3 regions of the Bradyrhizobium japonicum USDA 6 genome follow, and region 1 is predicted to be linked to each of the others. Evidence: riboswitches for the same ligand, from Rfam matches in the RefSeq annotation. Region 1 holds a riboswitch; each other region holds the start of a gene.
The links. A riboswitch is a leader RNA that binds a small molecule or an ion and turns the genes downstream of it on or off. The one in region 1 is predicted to bind cobalamin.

Region 1 (5,855 bases):
AGCACCGGGTTCATGTCGGTGTGCGGCTCGACGCCAGCGGCCAGCGCCTGGAGCGCCTGGGCCCGACCGATCTCGCCGCCGTCGACAGTGACGGCCGCGTTGTTCGACATGTTCTGCGGCTTGAACGGCAGCACGCGCAGGCCGCGCCGCGTGAAGGCGCGCGCGAGGCCGGCGACGATGAGCGACTTGCCCACGTCCGAGCCGGCCCCCTGGATCATCAATGCGCGCGCCATCGAATTCAGAACTCGACGCCGGCTTGCGCCTTGATGCCGGAGCGGAAGGGGTGCTTGACCAGCGTCATCTCGGTGACGAGATCGGCGATCTCGATCAGCTCGTCCTTGGCGTTGCGCCCGGTGAGCACGACATGGGTCATGGGGGGCTTGTGCGTTTTCAGGAAGTCGATGACCTCGGCGATGTCGAGATAATCGTAGCGCAGCGCGATGTTGATCTCGTCGAGCACGACCATGCGAAGATTGGAATCTGATATCAGCTCCTTGGCCTTCGCCCAGCCGGCCTGTGCCGCGGCAATGTCGCGGGCGCGGTCCTGCGTCTCCCAGGTGAAACCTTCGCCCATCGCATGGAACTGGCAGAGCTCGCCGAAATGGCCGGTGAGCAGGCGCCGCTCGCCGGTGTCCCAGGCGCCCTTGATGAACTGCACGACCGCGCAGGGGAAGCCATGGGCGACACAGCGGACGATCATGCCGAAGGCGGATGAGGACTTGCCCTTGCCGGCGCCGGTATGGACGATGATGAGGCCCTTTTCGCCGCTCTTGGTCGCCATGATCTTGTCGCGGGCGACCTTGATTTTCGCCATTTTCGCGGCGTGGCGGGCGTCGGTTTCCTCGGCCGTTTGGGTATCCGGTTCAGGCGTCATCTGACAGGGTCCTTCGGCTTGACAAGAGGCGGCCGGGGGCAAATGGTGGCCCGGCGTTGGTTCCTGTCCTATGACAGGCGAAGAGGGAATGCGATAGGGTCCGAATCGACAAGATTCGGCTCCAAACTGCAGCCGCCCCCGCGACCGTGACCGGAGAGATGCCCGAAGCCACTGATCCCCCAGGGGATCGGGAAGGCGGGGATCGAAGGGCCAAAAGCCCTGCTCCGCAAGCCGGGAGACCTGCCAGCGCGGACGAGTTTTGGACCGGCGGACGGGGTGTTCCGCGACGGGGAAACGGACCTTCGGGGGAATGGTCCGTGTGCCTCTTCGCCTCCCGCTGTTTATCCTGGAAGAGGCGATGACCGTCACACTTCACGTCTGTATTACCTGCCGTGCCGGCCAGACGCTCGACGAGGGTGAGGCGACGCCCGGCAAGCGCCTGCATGGTGCGATCCTCGACGCCGGCGTGCCCGAGGGCGTCAATGTGGTTCCCGTTGAATGCCTGTCGGCATGCAGCCAGGGCTGCTCGGTTGCGCTCAGCGCGCCCGGCCGCTGGTCCTATGTCTATGGCCGTCTGTCGGAGGCCCATGCGAGTGACGTGGTCGCGGGTGCCGCGGCCTATGCCGCCGCGCCCGACGGTCTCGTGCCCTGGCGCAGCCGTCCCGAAATCTTCCGCAAGCAATCGCTTGCCCGCATTCCCCCCATTGCCGTTGTGCCGGAGGCCGCCGAATGAACTCGCTCGCAAAAGTCCCTGTGACGGTGGTCACGGGTTTTCTCGGCTCCGGCAAGACGACGCTGATCCAGCATCTGCTCGCAAACCCCGATGGCAAGAAGCTCGCGGTGCTCGTCAACGAGTTCGGCAGCGAGGGTGTCGATGGCGAGATCCTGAAATCCTGCGCCGATGCGAATTGCCCGGAGGAGAACATCGTCGAGCTCGCCAATGGCTGCATCTGCTGTACCGTTGCGGACGATTTCATTCCGACCATGGAGAAGCTCTTGGCGCGGCCGGTGCGGCCAGATCACATCCTGATCGAGACCTCGGGCCTGGCGTTGCCGAAGCCGCTGCTGAAGGCGTTCGACTGGCCGGAGATCCGCTCGCGGATCACGGTCGACGGCGTGATCGCGCTCGCCGATGCCGAGGCTGTTGCCGCCGGCCGTTTTGCGCCGGACCCGGCGGCCGTGGAAGCGCAGCGCGCGGCGGATGAAAATCTCGACCACGAGACGCCGCTGTCGGAGGTGTTCGAGGACCAGATCGCCTGCGCCGACATCGTGCTGCTGACCAAGGCCGATCTTGCGGGGGCCGCAGGGATCGAAGCCGCCAAGGCCGCCATCACCGCGGAGATGCCGCGCCGGGTGCCGATGCTATCCGTCACCGATGGCGCGATCGATGCGCGCGTCATCCTCGGCCTCGGCGCCGCCGCCGAGAACGATCTCGCCGCGCGGCCCTCGCATCACGACGGCGAGGAGGATCACGAGCACGACGATTTCGCCTCCGTCGTGATCGATCTTCCGGAGGTCAGCGACATCGACGTACTGGTCGCGTCGGTGCAGCGTCTTTCGCGCGAGCAGAACGTGCTGCGCGTCAAGGGCTATATCGCGGTCGCGGGCAAGCCGATGCGCCTGTTGCTGCAAGCGGTCGGCGAGCGCGTGCGCCACCAGTTCGACAAGCCCTGGGGCGCAGCTCTCAGGCAGTCGAAGCTCGTCGTGATCGGCGAGCACGGCGATATCGACGAGGCCGCGATCAAGGCAGGACTTGGTCTTTCAGGACTTGGTATCTGATGCACGTCGTCTTCCGCGAGAGCCGCGGTCTCGAGGAGACCGCGACGCCAAGGGACATCGGCCAGGACCCGGCCGATCTCGTGGTGCTCTCGTACTCGGATTCCGACCTTGCGGCGTTCGCGGCCGGCTGGCGGCGCGGCCGCAGCAGCCTGCCGTCGCTGCGGCTCGCCAATCTCGCCGAGCTGCGTCATCCGTTGTCGGTCGACACCTATATCGAGCGCACGCTGTCGCAGGCACGCGGCATTCTGGTGCGCCTGATCGGCGGTGAGTCCTATTGGCCGTACGGGCTCGCGGCCCTGCAGCAGCTCGCGAAGGACCGCAACATTGTGCTGGCCGTGCTGCCGGCCGACGGCCGCGACGACACGCGGCTCGATGCCTATTCGACCCTGCCGGTTTCGACGCTGCGCCGGCTCAAGGTGCTCTGCGATACCGGGGGTCCCGTTGCCGCCCAGGCCGCGATCGCGCAGCTCGCGCTGGCCTCGGGCCTTTACGCGGGCCCGGTCGTCGGCGAGATGAACCTGCCCGAGATGGGCTTTTACGAGCCCGCGCGTGGCGTCATCGCTGCGCCGATGGCCGGCGAGGGAAGGCCGCTCGCGCTCGTGACCTTCTATCGTTCCTACCTCACCGCCGCGGATACCGGGCCGGTCGACGCCCTGATCGCGGCGCTGCGCGAGCGCGGCTTTGACGCGTACGGCGTGTTCGTCACCTCGCTGAAGGCTCCCGGCGTTGCGGACTGGCTGCGGGCGTATTTCGCGACGAATCCTCCGGCCGCGATCGTCAACGCGACGGCGTTCTCGGCGATGGGCGACGACGGCACGACACCGTTCGATGCGGCATCGTGTCCCGTCTTCCAGGTCGCGCTCTCATCGGCACGGCGCGAGGACTGGGCGGAATCGCTGCGCGGCCTGTCGCCCGGCGATCTCGCGATGCACGTGGTGCTTCCGGAGGTCGACGGCCGCCTGTTCGCGGGCGTGGTGAGCTTCAAATCGGCCGCGGAGCGCGATCCCGATCTGCAATTTTCGCATCTGGCGCACCGGCCCGATGAGGAGCGCGTCAAGGCCGTCGCCGCGCGCGTTGCGGCCCGGCGGCGCCTCGCCGAGACGCCGGCCGCCGGGAAGCGGGTGGCGCTCGTGCTCTCGAACTACCCGGGCCGTCCGCATCAGATCGCGCATGCGGTCGGGCTCGATGCGCTGGCGTCGGTCGAGGCGCTGTTGTCCGATCTGGGGGAGGCCGGCTTCGATGTTGCGCCGGTTCAGGCGCTCGGCGAAACATTGCTGAAGCAGCAACTGACCTGGAGCGTCGCCGATTACCGCGCCGCGCTCTCGCGCCTGCCGCAAGCCTTGCAGGATGATCTCGCGCAGGCCTGGGGCGCGCCGGAGGATGATCCGGGCTGTCGCGACGGTGCATTTCAATTCGCGGCCATCGCAAGTGGCCGGTCGGTCATCGCGGTTCAGCCGGAGCGCGGCGATGCGGCCACGCGCGAAGCCGACTATCACGATCTCGCCCGCACGCCGCGCCATGCCTATGTCGCGTTCTATCTCTGGCTCCGCCGGCAGGCCATCGATGCCGTCGTGCACATGGGCGCCCATGGTACGCTGGAATGGCTGCCCGGAAAATCCGTGGCGCTGTCGTCCGCGTGCTGGCCCGAAGCGCTGATCGGCGATCTCCCTGTCATTTATCCCTTTATCGTCAACGATCCCGGCGAAGCTGCGCAGGCCAAGCGGCGCATCGGTGCCGTCACCATCGGCCACCTGCCGCCGCCGCTCGAACAATCCGCGGTGCCGGAAGGCCTGCGACGGCTCGAACGCCTGCTGGACGAATACTCGACCGCCGATGGCCTCGACCCCGCCCGACGTCAGCGTCTGATCGTCGCGATCCGCGACGAGGCGCGCACGGCGGGCCTCGAAGACGATCTCGGTCTCGATGCAGCGGCGGCACCGGCGGAAGCGATCCCGCGGATCGATCGCTTCGTCTGCGATCTCAAGGAGAGCCAGTTCGGCGACGGGTTGCACGTGTTCGGCCGCGGCGCCTGCGGTGATGCGGAGCGCGATGCGTTGCGTGCCGCGCTCGCGGGGCGGCGCGTTGCGCCGGGGCCGTCGGGCTCGCCGTATCGCGGGCGCCAGGACGTGCTGCCGACCGGACGCAATCTCTTTGCCGTCGATCCCCGCGCGGTGCCGACCCCGTCGGCGCATGCGCAAGGCATTAAGCTCGCGGAAGAGCTGCTGCGTCGCCATTTGCAGGATCACGGCGACTGGCCGAAAGGCCTCGTGGTCGATCTCTGGGGCTCTGCGACGATGCGCACCGCCGGCGAGGAGTTCGCCATGGCGCTGCATCTCGCCGGCCTTGCGCCGCGCTGGGACCACGCCTCCGGCCGGGTCACCGGCTACGACATCATCGCACCGGCCGAGCTCGGGCGCCCCCGCATCGACGTCACGCTGCGCGTGTCGGGCCTGTTCCGCGATGTCTTCTCCGGCCTCGCGCAATTGTTCGAGGCCGCCGCCGAGGCGCTCGCGTTGCGCGAGGATGAGGGCGACGAGAATCCCTATCGCCACCGCGCCTCGCGCGTGTTCGCGCCGCGTCCTGGCCAATACGGCGTCGGCCTCTCGGCGATCCCGGATGCCTTCACGGCCGAGACGCGTGATGCCGCCGGCGAAGCCTGGCTGTCGGCATCGTCCTGGGCGTTCTCAGCGGACGGTGCGATGCAGCCGGATCGGGCCGGCATCGAGACCCGGCTCGCATCCGCCGATGCTTTCGTGCACGTCCAGGATCTGCCGGAGACCGATCTTCTGCTCGCCGCGGATTACGCCGCGCATGAAGCAGGCATCGCTGCCGCCGCAGCGCATCTCGGCGCGGCAGGACCATCGCTCTATCACCTCGATACGGCGCGGCCCGAGCAGCCGCATGCGCGGACGCTGACCGAGGAAATCTCCCGTGTCGTCCGTGCACGCGCGGCCAATCCGGCCTGGATCGCCGGCATGATGCGGCACGGTTTTCGCGGCGCCGCCGAGATCACCGCGACGTTGGAGCACATGGCCGCCTTCGCGCATCTGGCCGGCGCCGTGCCGCCGCATCTGTTCGATCTCTATTATGACGCGACGCTCGGCGACGCTGACGTCCGCGCCTTCATGGCCCGCGAAAATCCGGCGGCGCTCGCCGCGATGGAGACCTGCTTCACGCGCCTGCACGAGGCCTCGCTCTGGCG
Region 2 (5,855 bases), 230 kb from region 1:
AGGCCGCGATCCGGGTTGAGGAGGTCGACGTAGTCGTTGAAGAACAGCGTGTCCTGCGAGACGTTGAACTGGTTGCTGCTCGCCGCCACGGTGGCGACGAAGCGATTGTCCATTCCGCCGAGACTGGAATTAACGGTGAGGTCGGTGATGTTGCCGTAGAGTCGCTGGGCGTGATCCAGCGCCAGACGTTCGCGATAGATACTCTGCGCGCCTGCGAAATTGCCTACGGTCTGGTCGAACGACGAAATCTCGTTGTTGAACCAGTGCCGGTGGGCGTCATAGCCATAGACCTGGCTTTTCAGCGAGACGTTGTTGGTGATGTCCCATTGAAAGCCGCTGCGTAGCCAGAGCTCGCCAGCGCCGCTGTGATTGTCGAGAACGTTGTAGTTCGTGGTCAGCGTGCGCGCGTCGATGGTGACAGGTACCGGCGTGCCGCCGCCGAGGTAATAGTTGCTCCACCGACCGGACACGATGCCGTTCGTCGGCACGATGCCCGGCGCGTTCGCGGGCACCAGCGGTGTTCCCCAGTAGAAGCGGTCGTTGTCCTGCCTGTATTCGGCCGCGCCCCAGATCTTCAGGTTCTCGTTGACGCGATAGTTCAGCTGGCCCGAAACGTTGCTGAGCTTCGAATAGGTGTCGTCGATAAAGCCCTTGTTGTTGAAATGGCTGATGTCAAAGCGGTAGTCGAGGCCGTTGATCAGCGTGCTGCCGCCCGAGCCGTAACCGGCGCGATAACCGTTGAAGGAATCGTAGGACGTGAAGGCGTCGTTGATAATAGGCCCGGTATGCGGCACCTTGTTCACGTAGTTGATGGCGCCGCCGGTCGCGCCGAGGCCCGCCACCAGCGAGTCCGGTCCCTTGATGATCTCGACCTGCTGGAGGCCAGCCACGTCCATGGGACGGCCGGTCATGGTCGACGGCCCGATCGGGATGCCGTTGTAGAGCGTGGAGATCTGGTCGCCGGAAAAGCCACGCATCGAGAAGATGGCGGGCGCGCCGGGCGCATCGCCGCCGATGACGCCGACCGCCGCCTTGGCGACGTCGGTCGTGGTCCTGATGCCGAGATCCTCCATCGTCTTCTGACTGATGACCTCGACGGTCGCCGGCATTTCCCGCGCCGTGATGCCGAGCCGGGAGCCGACGTCGGTGACGGCGGCCGTGTTGAGCGGCGTCTGCACCGGGCCGCTCGGAGCTTGCGTGGCCGGAACGGCGACAGCAGGGGCGCCACGATTGCGTCCCGCGGCGCGCCGGGCCGCGCGCGGCTTCTGGGTGCCGGGGCTTATGGCGGGAGCCTGTCTCTGAGCAGGCGGGGTGACGATCACCGGGCCAACCTCCCGGGAGCGGTTGTCCTGCGCCGCGCTTTGCGCGAGCGCCGCGGACCACAAGGACACCGACGAGAGCAGGGTAATCAGGAAAGCACGCGACAACGCTGGCCTCGCGCCAGCACGGAAATAAAGATTTTGCATGACAACGCTCTGCGGCGACGCAAACAAACCGTCACCGCGGTTGCCTTAGTCATCCACCTTCGCCCCAGGCGGCGGATGCACCGGCTACTTGTCCGACATCAGGGCACCCCGCCCAATGCGTTCGCGCGTGACCATGGCTGGTAGCAGGTTTCCTGGCTCGCGGGTCATCGCCTTCGACCACCTTCCCAGAGGCCCAAGCGGGGCTCCAGTGGTTCGTTTGGTCGTCGGCTATCCGCCTACAGTTGCGGGGGCAGCCGCGGAATTGCCCACTGAGGTGGACGCACCGCATTCCCTTGAAGAGCCCTTGCGGGCACTACCGATCACGAAACTGGCATCCGGGGATGGGCGCGTCAACATCCCCGCGGGCTGCTGGACGGACCGGTCGGTCGATGGCGGCCTTGTGTTGCCGATTTGCACGATAGTCCGAGGGACCGCGACGAAACGTCCAACCCGGCCTCCGGACGAGCCTGGGTAACGAACGCTTGACCACGATCAATGACTGCCTTTGGTGTCCGAATATGCTACTGAGACCGAGTTCCGGCCCGACAAGGTAAGTCGATATTGATGCAGTTCGTCCGTACCATCCTGGCAGTCGCCATCGCCATCTCCCTGGCGATGCTGCCGGTTGGCGCGTCCGCGGCGAACCTCGCAATGTCGTCGGATGGCATGCAGACGGCCATGCACATGAGCGGCGACGCCGCCATGTCGATGGACGATTGTTGTCCCGACATGAAGGGAACGGGCTCCCATAGCGGCGACTACAAGTGCGGGATGGGCTTCTGCTGCGTCGGCGGGACCATCGCGCTCGGTGATGTCAGGCCTGTGGCGTTCGAACGTCTCGCCGTCGTGGCCAGCACGATGGCTATTCCCCCGGATCAGGTCGTTTCCTTCCGTGGCGGCAGTCCTCCTTTCCGACCTCCTCGAATCTGATCTCGCAAAGCCCGAGACGCGAGCGGCATGCCTGCTCGCGACGACGACTGACGTGCGCGCTTCACGCGCCACGGCGAAAGATCAATTCATGAGGACAGGACAATGCTTTCCAAAATCAGCACCGCGGCTCTCGCCGCCACCCTTTCGCTTGCCGCGTCCGCCGCGATGGCGGGCGCGGGCGACTACGCCTTCGAGCCCGTCACGCCGCAGATGAAGAAGGGCGAAGACGTCACGCTCGCCGTTCGGCTGACGAACAAGCAGACCGGCAAGCCGATACCGGACGCGGTCATCTTCAAGACCCGCCTCGACATGGCCCCGGACGGGATGGCCGAGATGGAATCGGCGGTCGCGCCGCTGCCGTCCAGGGAGCCGGGTGTGTACGCCTTCAAGACGGACCTGCCGATGGCTGGCCGCTACCAGATGACGCTGTCCGTGAAGGTGCAGGGCGAACCGGAGACGGTCACCGGCAAGGTGATCGTCACGGCGGTCAAGTGAGCGTTCGGGCGCTGCCCGGCGGCGCCCGACATTCCCCATTTTCCTTCACACGGACGCGCGCTCCCGGGCGCGCGGATACACGACATGAAAACGCTGCGTCTCCTGACGGCACTTGTGCTGGGCGGCGGCCTGGTCCTGGCCGGCGACTACTGGCATTCGAACGGTGCGGGCTGGCTCGCTGAGGCCGACATGACATCGGCTGCGGCTGCCGCGGAGCGAACGCCGCTCTACTACCGCGATCCAAGCGGTGCGCCGCTCTGGTCCGCGGGTCCGAAGAAGGACGACCGCGGGCGGGACTATCTGCCGGTCTACGACGACGATGGCGCGGCCGTCGCGCCGGCGCCGCCGAAGGCGCAGGCGGCTTCGCCGCGAAAAATCCTCTACTACCGCAATCCCATGGGGCTGCCCGATACGTCGACCGTCCCAAAGAAAGATCCGATGGGGATGGACTATGTCGCCGTTTACGAAGGCGACGACGCCGACGACGGCACGGTGAAGCTGTCGCCCGGCAAGATCCAGCGCGCGGGCGTGAAGTCCGAGCCCGTCGCGCGGCGCTCGATCCGGGTCTCGGTGAAGGCGCCCGGCACGATCCAGCTCGATGAACGCCGCGTGTCGGTGATCGCGATGCGCGCCGAAAGCTTCGTGCAGAAGGTCGCCGACGTGACGACCGGCACGCGCGTGAAGGCCGGCCAGCCGCTGATGGAGATCTACAGTTCGGCGGTGGCGTCCGCGGCGGCGGAATATCTCGCGACGATCACCTCCAAGACGGTCGGCGGTGTCGAGATGTACGGCCGCGGCTCGCGGCAGCGGCTGGTCAATCTCGACGTTCCCGAGTCCGTCATCGCGGAGATGGACAAGACGCGCACCGCGCCCGTGTCCATACGCTGGTCCGCGCCGCGCGACGGGGTCGTGCTCGAACGCAACGCGATCGAAGGGATGCGGGCCAATCCCGGCGACGTCCTGTTCCGGATCGCGGACACCTCGGTCGTCTGGGCGCTGGTCGACGTGGCCGAGCGCGATCTCGGCAACATCGCGGTGGGGCAGTCCGTCGCGGTGCGCGCGCGCAGTTTCCCCGGCCGAAGCTTCACCGGGACAATCGCCGTCGTCTATCCGCAGGTGAACCGCGACACGCGAACCGTTCGCGTCAGGATCGAGCTTGCCAATCCGGACGCTGTGCTGCTGCCGGACATGTACGTCGATGCGGACATCGACACGGCCGATGCCGCGCCCGTCCTGGCGATACAGGACAGCGCGGTGCTCGACACCGGCAGCCGGCAGGCCGTCCTCGTCGACAAGGGGGAAGGGCGCTTCGAGCCGCGGGAAGTCAAGCTCGGCCGTCGCGGCGGCGGTTATGTCGAGGTGCGCCAGGGTCTCGCGGACGGCGAGGCGGTGGTGACTTCCGCCAACTTCCTGATCGATGCGGAAAGCAACCTGAAGGCGGCGCTGAAGGGTTTTGGCGAGGCGGCGTCCCAGGCCTCCGACGCCGGCCCTGGCGATGCAACGGGAGATCGCAAATGATCGCCCGCATCATCGCCTGGTCGGCGCGCAATCTGCTGCTCGTGCTGTTCGGGACCGGCTTCGCGGCCGCCGCCGGCCTCTATGCCCTGGTTCACCTTCCGCTGGATGCGATCCCGGATCTCTCGGATACGCAGGTCATCGTCTACACCGAGTATCCCGGTCAGGCGCCGCAGGTGATCGAGGATCAGGTCACCTATCCGCTGACGACGGCGATGCTCACCGTGCCGAAATCGAAGGTCGTCCGCGGCTTCTCGTTCTTCGGCGTCTCCTTCGTCTATGTGATCTTCGAGGACGGCACCGACATCTATTGGGCGCGGTCGCGCGTCATGGAATTCCTGAACGGCGCGGCGTCCAGGCTTCCCGCCGGCGTCACCCCGACCATCGGGCCCGACGCGACCGGCGTCGGCTGGGTCTACCAATACGCCGTCATATCGAAGGAATTGAACCTGGCGGACACGCGCACGATCCAGGACTGGAATCTGAAATTCGCGCTGGCCAAGGCCGAAGGCGTCGCCGAGGTCGCCAGCGTCGGCGGCTTCGTCAAGCAGTACAACGTGGTCCTCGACCCGCAGCGGATGCGCGACCGCGGCATCAGCATGCAGAAAATACGTGAGGCGATCCGCTCCAGCAACGCCGACGTCGGCGGCCGCACCGTCGAGCTCTCCGAGTTCGAATACGTCATCCGCGGCAAGGGCTACATCAAGAGCATCAACGATCTCGGCAACATCGTGCTGAAGACGAGCAACGGCACCCCGGTGCTGCTGCGGGACGTCGCCAGCGTCGAGCTCGGGCCCGACGAGCGGCGCGGCATCGCCGAATTGAACGGCGAGGGCGAGGTCGCAAGCGGCATCGTGCTGCAGCGGTTCGGCGTCAACGCCCTCGACGTCATCGAAAACGTCAAGAAGCGCTTCAGGGAGATCGCGAGCAGCCTGCCGAAATCGGTCGAGATCGTGCCGGTCTACGACCGGTCGAACCTGATCTATGCGGCCATCGATACCCTCAGGCATACGCTGTTTGAGGAGAGCATCGTCGTCGGGCTCGTCTGCATCGTGTTCCTGCTGCATGTCCGCAGCGCACTCGTCGCGATCCTGATGTTGCCGGTCGGCGTGTTGATGGCGTTTGGCGCCATGAAGCTGCTCGGGCTGGGATCGAACATCATGAGCCTCGGCGGCATCGCGATTGCCATCGGCGCCATGGTGGACGCCGCCATCGTCATGATCGAGAACGCGCACAAGCACCTCGAACGGGCGAGGCCCGATCAGTCGCGCGTGCAGGTCCTGATCGACGCGGCATCCGAGGTCGGCCCCGCGCTCTTCTTCAGCCTGCTGATCATCACCGTGTCGTTCATGCCGATCTTCACGCTGGAATCGCAGGAGGGCCGATTGTTCAGCCCGCTGGCGTTCACGAAGACCTTCTCGATGGCCGCAGCGGCCCTGCTGTCCGTCA
Region 3 (5,855 bases), 1.6 Mb from region 1:
ATCGCGGCAGACGCCAGACGAAAGGTCGGATGCTCTCCAAACCGCTCGTTGTCATCCTGCCGGACGTTGGCCGTGAAGAAGACGCGATCCCGCAACTGGGACTGCAGCTCCATATATCCGGCCGTGTTGACGTTTTGCGCCGAGACTGTCGCCGTTTGCAGTGTTTCGGTCTCATGCTCCGCGCCAATGATGACATTGTTGTTGGGCGCGAGCTGGGTCGTGGTGTGCCAATCATACTTGACGCGGTCGCCTGTCGTGATCGTGGCCATCGCGTTGCCGGGCGAGATGTTGTAGTTCCAGTGATTGGTGTAGTTGACGCCGAAATAGCTCTTCATCCGGTCGTCGAGAGCAGACCAGACCGCCTCCCCGCGCGTGAAGAGCTGGTGCACCGTCTGCGTGCTTTGCGCAGCCGCGGGAAAGCTCGCGAATGTGACGGGATCGAAGGTATCTCCGGTAAAGCGCAGGGTTGCGTCAGTGTACCGCGCGACGCCGTTGAGCGTCAGGTGTTCGCTCAGTTCGGCGCCAAGCTTCGTCGAATAGGTCATATTGTCGTAGTTGTTGCCGATCGCCTTCTGCCCCGGCGGCAGCAATTCGACCGGCGTCACCGGCACGTCGTTCGCGTGGAAATGCGCAACGTTGAAGGCATAGTTGAAGTGGTCCTGTGAACCGCTCAGGCCTGCGGTTTGATTGAACGTTCCGAACGAGCCTCCCTCGACCGAGCCGGTCGCGCGGGCGGGACCGTCGCCCTTCTTCGTCACGATGGAGATCACGCCCCCAGCGCGTCTGCGCCGTAGAGACCGCCCTGCGGACCGCGCAGGACTTCGATCTGCTGAATGTCGGAGGTGAGCAACTGGCCGAAATCAAACGAACGGTTCGGGTTGCCGGGATCGCTGACGTCGATGCCGTCGATCAGGACCTTGGTGTGGTTGGAATTCGTTCCGCGCATGAAGATCGACGTCTGTCCGCCCGGACCGCCGGTCTGCACGAGGTTCAGGCCAGGAACCGCGCTCAGCGCATCGGATGCGGTCCGGCGCTGATCGCGCTCGATGTCTCTGGCGGTCAGAACCGTCACCGAGCTCGCAACCAGATTGGTCGGAGTGACAATATCCGTCGGACTGACGACGACCGTCGGAAACAGGTTGGCCGCGGATACCCCGGCAACCGGGGACGACGCCGGCACCCACTCGGGCTTCGGCACGCGAGCGACGCGCCGCTGCGCGGGCTGGTCGGGCGCACGCCGCACGACTTGCGGCTTGGCCGCACGCTCGGTCGCCGCGACCTCGACCGCCGGCAGCAGATCGGGCGATGCCGATTGCTGGGCCTGGGCAATGGACAGATCAAGTGAAGACAGGGAAACGAGCAAGACCAAGCCGGTGCGGAAGCGCCTGGCGGCAAAGACAATACGGGACACTCTTGTAACCTCGGTATGACGTCAGTGGCACGTCACAGCGAACGAGGTTTCACGGCGGAGCGTTCGATTGCTCCGGTGAAGCTAATGTCTGTACTCCCCGACCGACATCTTCGCGTGTGACCACGGTTGACGGCAGGTCTCCTGGCTCGCGGGTCGTTACCTTGCGTCGCCTTCCCAGGACCGAGATTCCCAGTGGCATATGACGAAAGATTCACCGCTTACAGTTGCGGGGGCAGCCGCGGCGTTGAGAATATCCCGGTATCGGGAAAACCTCGCACCACGTTCCCTTTTGATCTCCGTGAGGAGAACCGTCACCGGCCAATCTAGGGGGCGGGCAAGCGGAGAGTCAATCGGCCGGTTGCATCACGGTCAAAGCACCGCACCGGAGATTGAGCCGGCGCAATCAGGCCGGCTCCCGCTCCGAACGCGTCCTGATCACCGCCCGCTCGCCGGCATCGACGAGCTGGCCGATGCCGGTGCGGCCCGTGAGCGCGCAGCGGATGATGTTCTCGGCAACGGACCTGCGAAAGCGATGGTCCTCGCCGACCGGGCGATTGCGGCAGACCCGATCCAGCGCCAGCTTCATGTTGATCCGGGTGCGGGTATCGAAATGCTCGCTGATCATTCGCAGGGCCTCGATGCGTTGATGTCGGAGCGGAAACGCGTCGGCGCAGGCCGGGTTCCAAAAACGGACCGCGCAAGGTGTTGCGCAGAGCTGACTGCGCCCGATCTCTCGGTCCTGTGACAGGCGGGCTACGCCCGCCCTCTTGGCCGCTGGGCCGGAGCCCAGGCCGCGGTGACGTCGCGCAGCGGGGCGTCGCTGCGCCGGATCGGGGTCAGCTCACCGGAGGCCGAGATGATGGCGGTCTCCTCGCGGCGACAGCGCGGGCATACGAAGCGGACCTCGTGCGGCGACGCCGACCAGCTCGAACGTTTGACGTTGGCCGCCATCGGCCATGCATCGCAATGCGAGCACGACACCAGAAACCGACCGGGATCGAGCATACCCATTCCATAGGACTCCGCGTCCTGCCTGCTCCTTCAATGACTGACCCATGTGAATCGTTCCGGTGCCCGAGCACCGTCACCCCTAGCTCCAGGCAGCGACGCCGCTCAGTGGGCGCCCTTGAGGGTGCATGACGTGGTGCAGGTGACGGTGTTGCCGTGGTCGCACGCCTTGCAGGCGGCAACGCACTGGTTCATGTCGCGGGGATTGTAGGAGCTGTAGTTCCGCATCGCACAGACCGGGGTCGAGCCGGTGATGTCCTGCTCCTGATTGCAGGCGGCCGTCATGAGCGCGAAGATGAGGACTGCAACAAGGCGCATGGGATTGCCCTGGTAGGGAGCGGCAAAGCGACATCGGCGAGGTACGCTGCGCAGCAACGGATCTCGGCATTCCCACCGCGAGCAATCATGGATCGCGCCGCCCGCATCCCGGAGGATGCGCGCCAAACATTAAGAACGGCTTGCAGTCGGCGTCAGGCCGCGGCCTTGGTCGCGATCACCTTCCGCATATCAACCGCCAGCTGACGGTACTGCTCCGAGAGTTTCAGATAGAACTCGCGCTTGGTGCTGTCGGTTGCGAGCTTGGCGATCAGCTCGCATTCGGCGGTGAGCGTCTCGAACCGTTCCAGCCTGTCCTGAAGTTCTGTCATCGGCGTGTCCCCATCAAACGCCTCAAGGGACGACTAACCTAAGCCCGGGAATTAGGTCACTGCGAACATCGTTATCGAGTAGAAGCGTTTTTTCCGGCAAGGGCGGTGCCGGCCCGGCAAGGACGGCTATTTCTGCTCGAGCCGCCAAGCGCCGTCCCAATTGGCGTCCGGCGGATTGGCCTCGAACTGCGCGATGCGGCCGAGCAGCGTGCGCGAGGGACCGTCGCCGGGCACGGCTTCGAGCGCCGTGTTGAACGCGGCGCGAGCCTCGTCGAAGCGCCGGTCGCGATAGGCGGCGAGGCCTTCGGCATAATGCGTGCGCAGGCTCTGCTGCGGGACGCTGAGCCCGTGCGCCTTGCTCATCACCTCGAAAATGGCTTGTGGCGCACTCTGCCCGGCCACCGCGAGACGATCGATCTCGCGCAGCTCGCAGCTCGAGCCGATCACGTCCGCACTGGCCTGCGAGATCAGGATGCGGGTGCCGTAGGTCTTGTTGACGGCCTCCAACCGTGAAGCCAGGTTCACAGCGTCGCCCATCACGGTGAAGCTCATCATCAGTTCGGAGCCGATGCTGCCGGTCAGGACCTCGCCGGTGGCGATGCCGATCCGCAGATCGCACGGCGCCGGCATGGCGCGGATGCCGAGCAGGTCCGGCAACTGCTTCTGGAGCGCGGGCACCTGGTCGGCCATGTCGATGGCGGCGAAGCAGGCGAGCAGCGCCGGCTCGTCCTCCTCGATGAACGGAGGCCCCCAATAGGCCATGATGGCATCGCCGATATATTTATCGATGACACCGCGATTGTTCCTGATGGGACCGGACATCACCGTGAAATAGTGGTTCATCACCTTGACGAGGCCGCGCGGGGTCATGCCCTCGCTCATCGAGGTGAAGCCGCTCATGTCGCAAAACATGATGGTCATCACCCGGCGCTGGCCGTCGATGGCGACCTCCGGTCGGTCGATCAGCCCCTGCACCACCTTGGGATCGATGTAGCGGCCAAAGGTCTCGCGGATGCGCTCATTGTGCCTGAGTTGCTCGACCATGCGATTGAAGGCGGCGGCGAGCTCGCCGATCTCGTCCTGGGTCGAGACCGTGATCGGCCTGTCGAAGCGACCGGCCTCGACCTCGCGGGTACCGGCGAGCAGCAGGCGCACCGGCCGCGTGATGCCGCTCGAGACCAGCAACGCAAAGGCAAATCCGACCACCGCTGCGAGGATGGTGACGATGCCGGAGATGATGATAGCCTTCCGCTGTTGGCCGACCACGGTCGACGTCGAGGCATAGACCTGCTTGAGCATGTCGGCACGAATGCCGTCAACCCTCTGGTTGAACTGGTCGCGCAGCGCGTCGAGATGCTCCAGCGTGCCGCGCGCCTCCGGCATCTGCTTGGCATCGATCTGCTTGAGGAGCTTAGCGTGCGCCTCGTTCATGCCCTGGCGCAGCTCTGTGACGGCGGTCTCGATGCGGGTGTCGATCCGCGCCAGCGCGGCATTGTCCGACGGCGTCCTGGAATCGTCGATGATCGCGTTGATGTGGCTGCGCGCGTCCGAGGTCTCCGCCTCGATCTTGCGGTCGGCCTCCTCGAACTCTTTCAGCCGTGCAGCGTACGCCTCCTCGTCCGGGGCTTCCTGCATCTTCATCATGACCATGCGCCGCAGCGCCACCGACCGCTCCAGCGAGCGGATATTGGCGCGCGCCAGATCGCCATAGGCCGGGATGTAGCGGTTGGTCAGCTCGTCCAGGAGGACCCCGACCTGGCTCGACATCACCATCGAAAGAATCGAGGTGACGAGCATCAGGACGATCAATCCGAGGGCGATCCCGACGATCTTGCGCCTGATCGACTGGTTGAAAAGTGGCATGAGCGGTGGGGTCAAGAGCTGAGAGGACCGGTTGGGAACTCAATACACCGGTTTTGGCGGCGGGAACACGCGCAATCTGGCCCTTGCGTCGCCCCTGACCGCGCGCAACCGTCGCGCGAACCCCATTCGTTAACAAAGGCTAAAGACGATACCCTTTCCGCCATTTCGGAAGTTCCCGAGTTCCCATCGGTATTTTGCCGCATTGTTGAAGGAGCGTGAGGATTGCGAAACGATGTCGTGGCATCGTTTTGGGTGTCGTCTTTGATTCTCAAGCCGCATGTCGTCGCGGACCTTGGTTTGTAGTGGTTTCGCAGGGGGACCATCGAATGAACCAGTGCCTACGCTCGCTCGCGTGTGTCATTGTCGTGGCCGCTTTGGCCTTGATCCCAACCGAGCTGGCAGCGAAGAGCAGTCACAAATCGTCCGCGTCGAAGAAGACGCATGAGGCGAAAGCCGGCAAGCCGCGCCATGCTGCGGTCAAGTCGCGCCATGGCAAGCACGCCGAGGCCAAACGCAAGTCGAAGAAGAACGACGAGCCCTCGGACAAGCCGGCGCCGCCGCCGCTCACCGGCGACCTCGCCGCGCTGAAGGACGCCATCGATCTCGCGCGCAAGGGCAAGACCGACGACGCCAGTGCGGCGCGCGACCGTATTGCCGATCCGGCCGGACAGAAGCTCGCCGACTGGTTCATGCTGCGCCATTCCGAGAGCACGGCACCTTTCAAGCGCTACGCCGCCTTCCTCGCCGCCAACCCGGGCTGGCCGAGCAGCGCCCTGCTCCGCCGCCGCGCCGAAGCACGGCTGTGGCAGGAGAAGAGCGACGCGGCAACCGTGCACAAGTTCACGATGGACCGGCCGACCAGCGCCAAGGGCAAGTTCGCGCTCGCCCGCGTGCTCCTGGGTGAAGGCGACAATGACAGGGCTACG

Region 2: another riboswitch for cobalamin. It lies ahead of BJ6T_RS32135 (TonB-dependent receptor); the one in region 1 lies ahead of BJ6T_RS31195 (DUF1636 family protein).
Region 3: another riboswitch for cobalamin. It lies ahead of BJ6T_RS48525 (TonB-dependent receptor); the one in region 1 lies ahead of BJ6T_RS31195 (DUF1636 family protein).

Annotation. Positions count from the first base shown of each region.
Region 1 covers NC_017249.1:6,604,801-6,610,655, reverse strand. Annotated here, with positions in the region: gene BJ6T_RS31205 (cobyric acid synthase) at 1-233, opposite strand, end outside; gene cobO (cob(I)yrinic acid a,c-diamide adenosyltransferase) at 239-874, opposite strand; cobalamin riboswitch at 915-1,136, shown strand; gene BJ6T_RS31195 (DUF1636 family protein) at 1,233-1,607, shown strand; gene cobW (cobalamin biosynthesis protein CobW) at 1,604-2,653, shown strand; gene cobN (cobaltochelatase subunit CobN) at 2,653-5,855, shown strand, end outside.
Region 2 covers NC_017249.1:6,833,626-6,839,480, reverse strand. Annotated here, with positions in the region: gene BJ6T_RS32135 (TonB-dependent receptor) at 1-1,466, opposite strand, end outside; cobalamin riboswitch at 1,592-1,799, opposite strand; gene BJ6T_RS32130 (hypothetical protein) at 2,031-2,396, shown strand; gene BJ6T_RS32125 (FixH family protein) at 2,499-2,891, shown strand; gene BJ6T_RS32120 (efflux RND transporter periplasmic adaptor subunit) at 2,976-4,409, shown strand; gene BJ6T_RS32115 (efflux RND transporter permease subunit) at 4,406-5,855, shown strand, end outside.
Region 3 covers NC_017249.1:5,025,942-5,031,796, reverse strand. Annotated here, with positions in the region: gene BJ6T_RS23820 (TonB-dependent receptor plug domain-containing protein) at 1-758, opposite strand, end outside; gene BJ6T_RS48525 (TonB-dependent receptor) at 767-1,411, opposite strand; cobalamin riboswitch at 1,526-1,739, opposite strand; gene BJ6T_RS23815 (hypothetical protein) at 1,815-2,036, opposite strand; gene BJ6T_RS47375 (hypothetical protein) at 2,165-2,422, opposite strand; gene BJ6T_RS47370 (hypothetical protein) at 2,525-2,737, opposite strand; gene BJ6T_RS47365 (hypothetical protein) at 2,890-3,066, opposite strand; gene BJ6T_RS23800 (adenylate/guanylate cyclase domain-containing protein) at 3,193-4,929, opposite strand; gene BJ6T_RS23795 (lytic transglycosylase domain-containing protein) at 5,256-5,855, shown strand, end outside.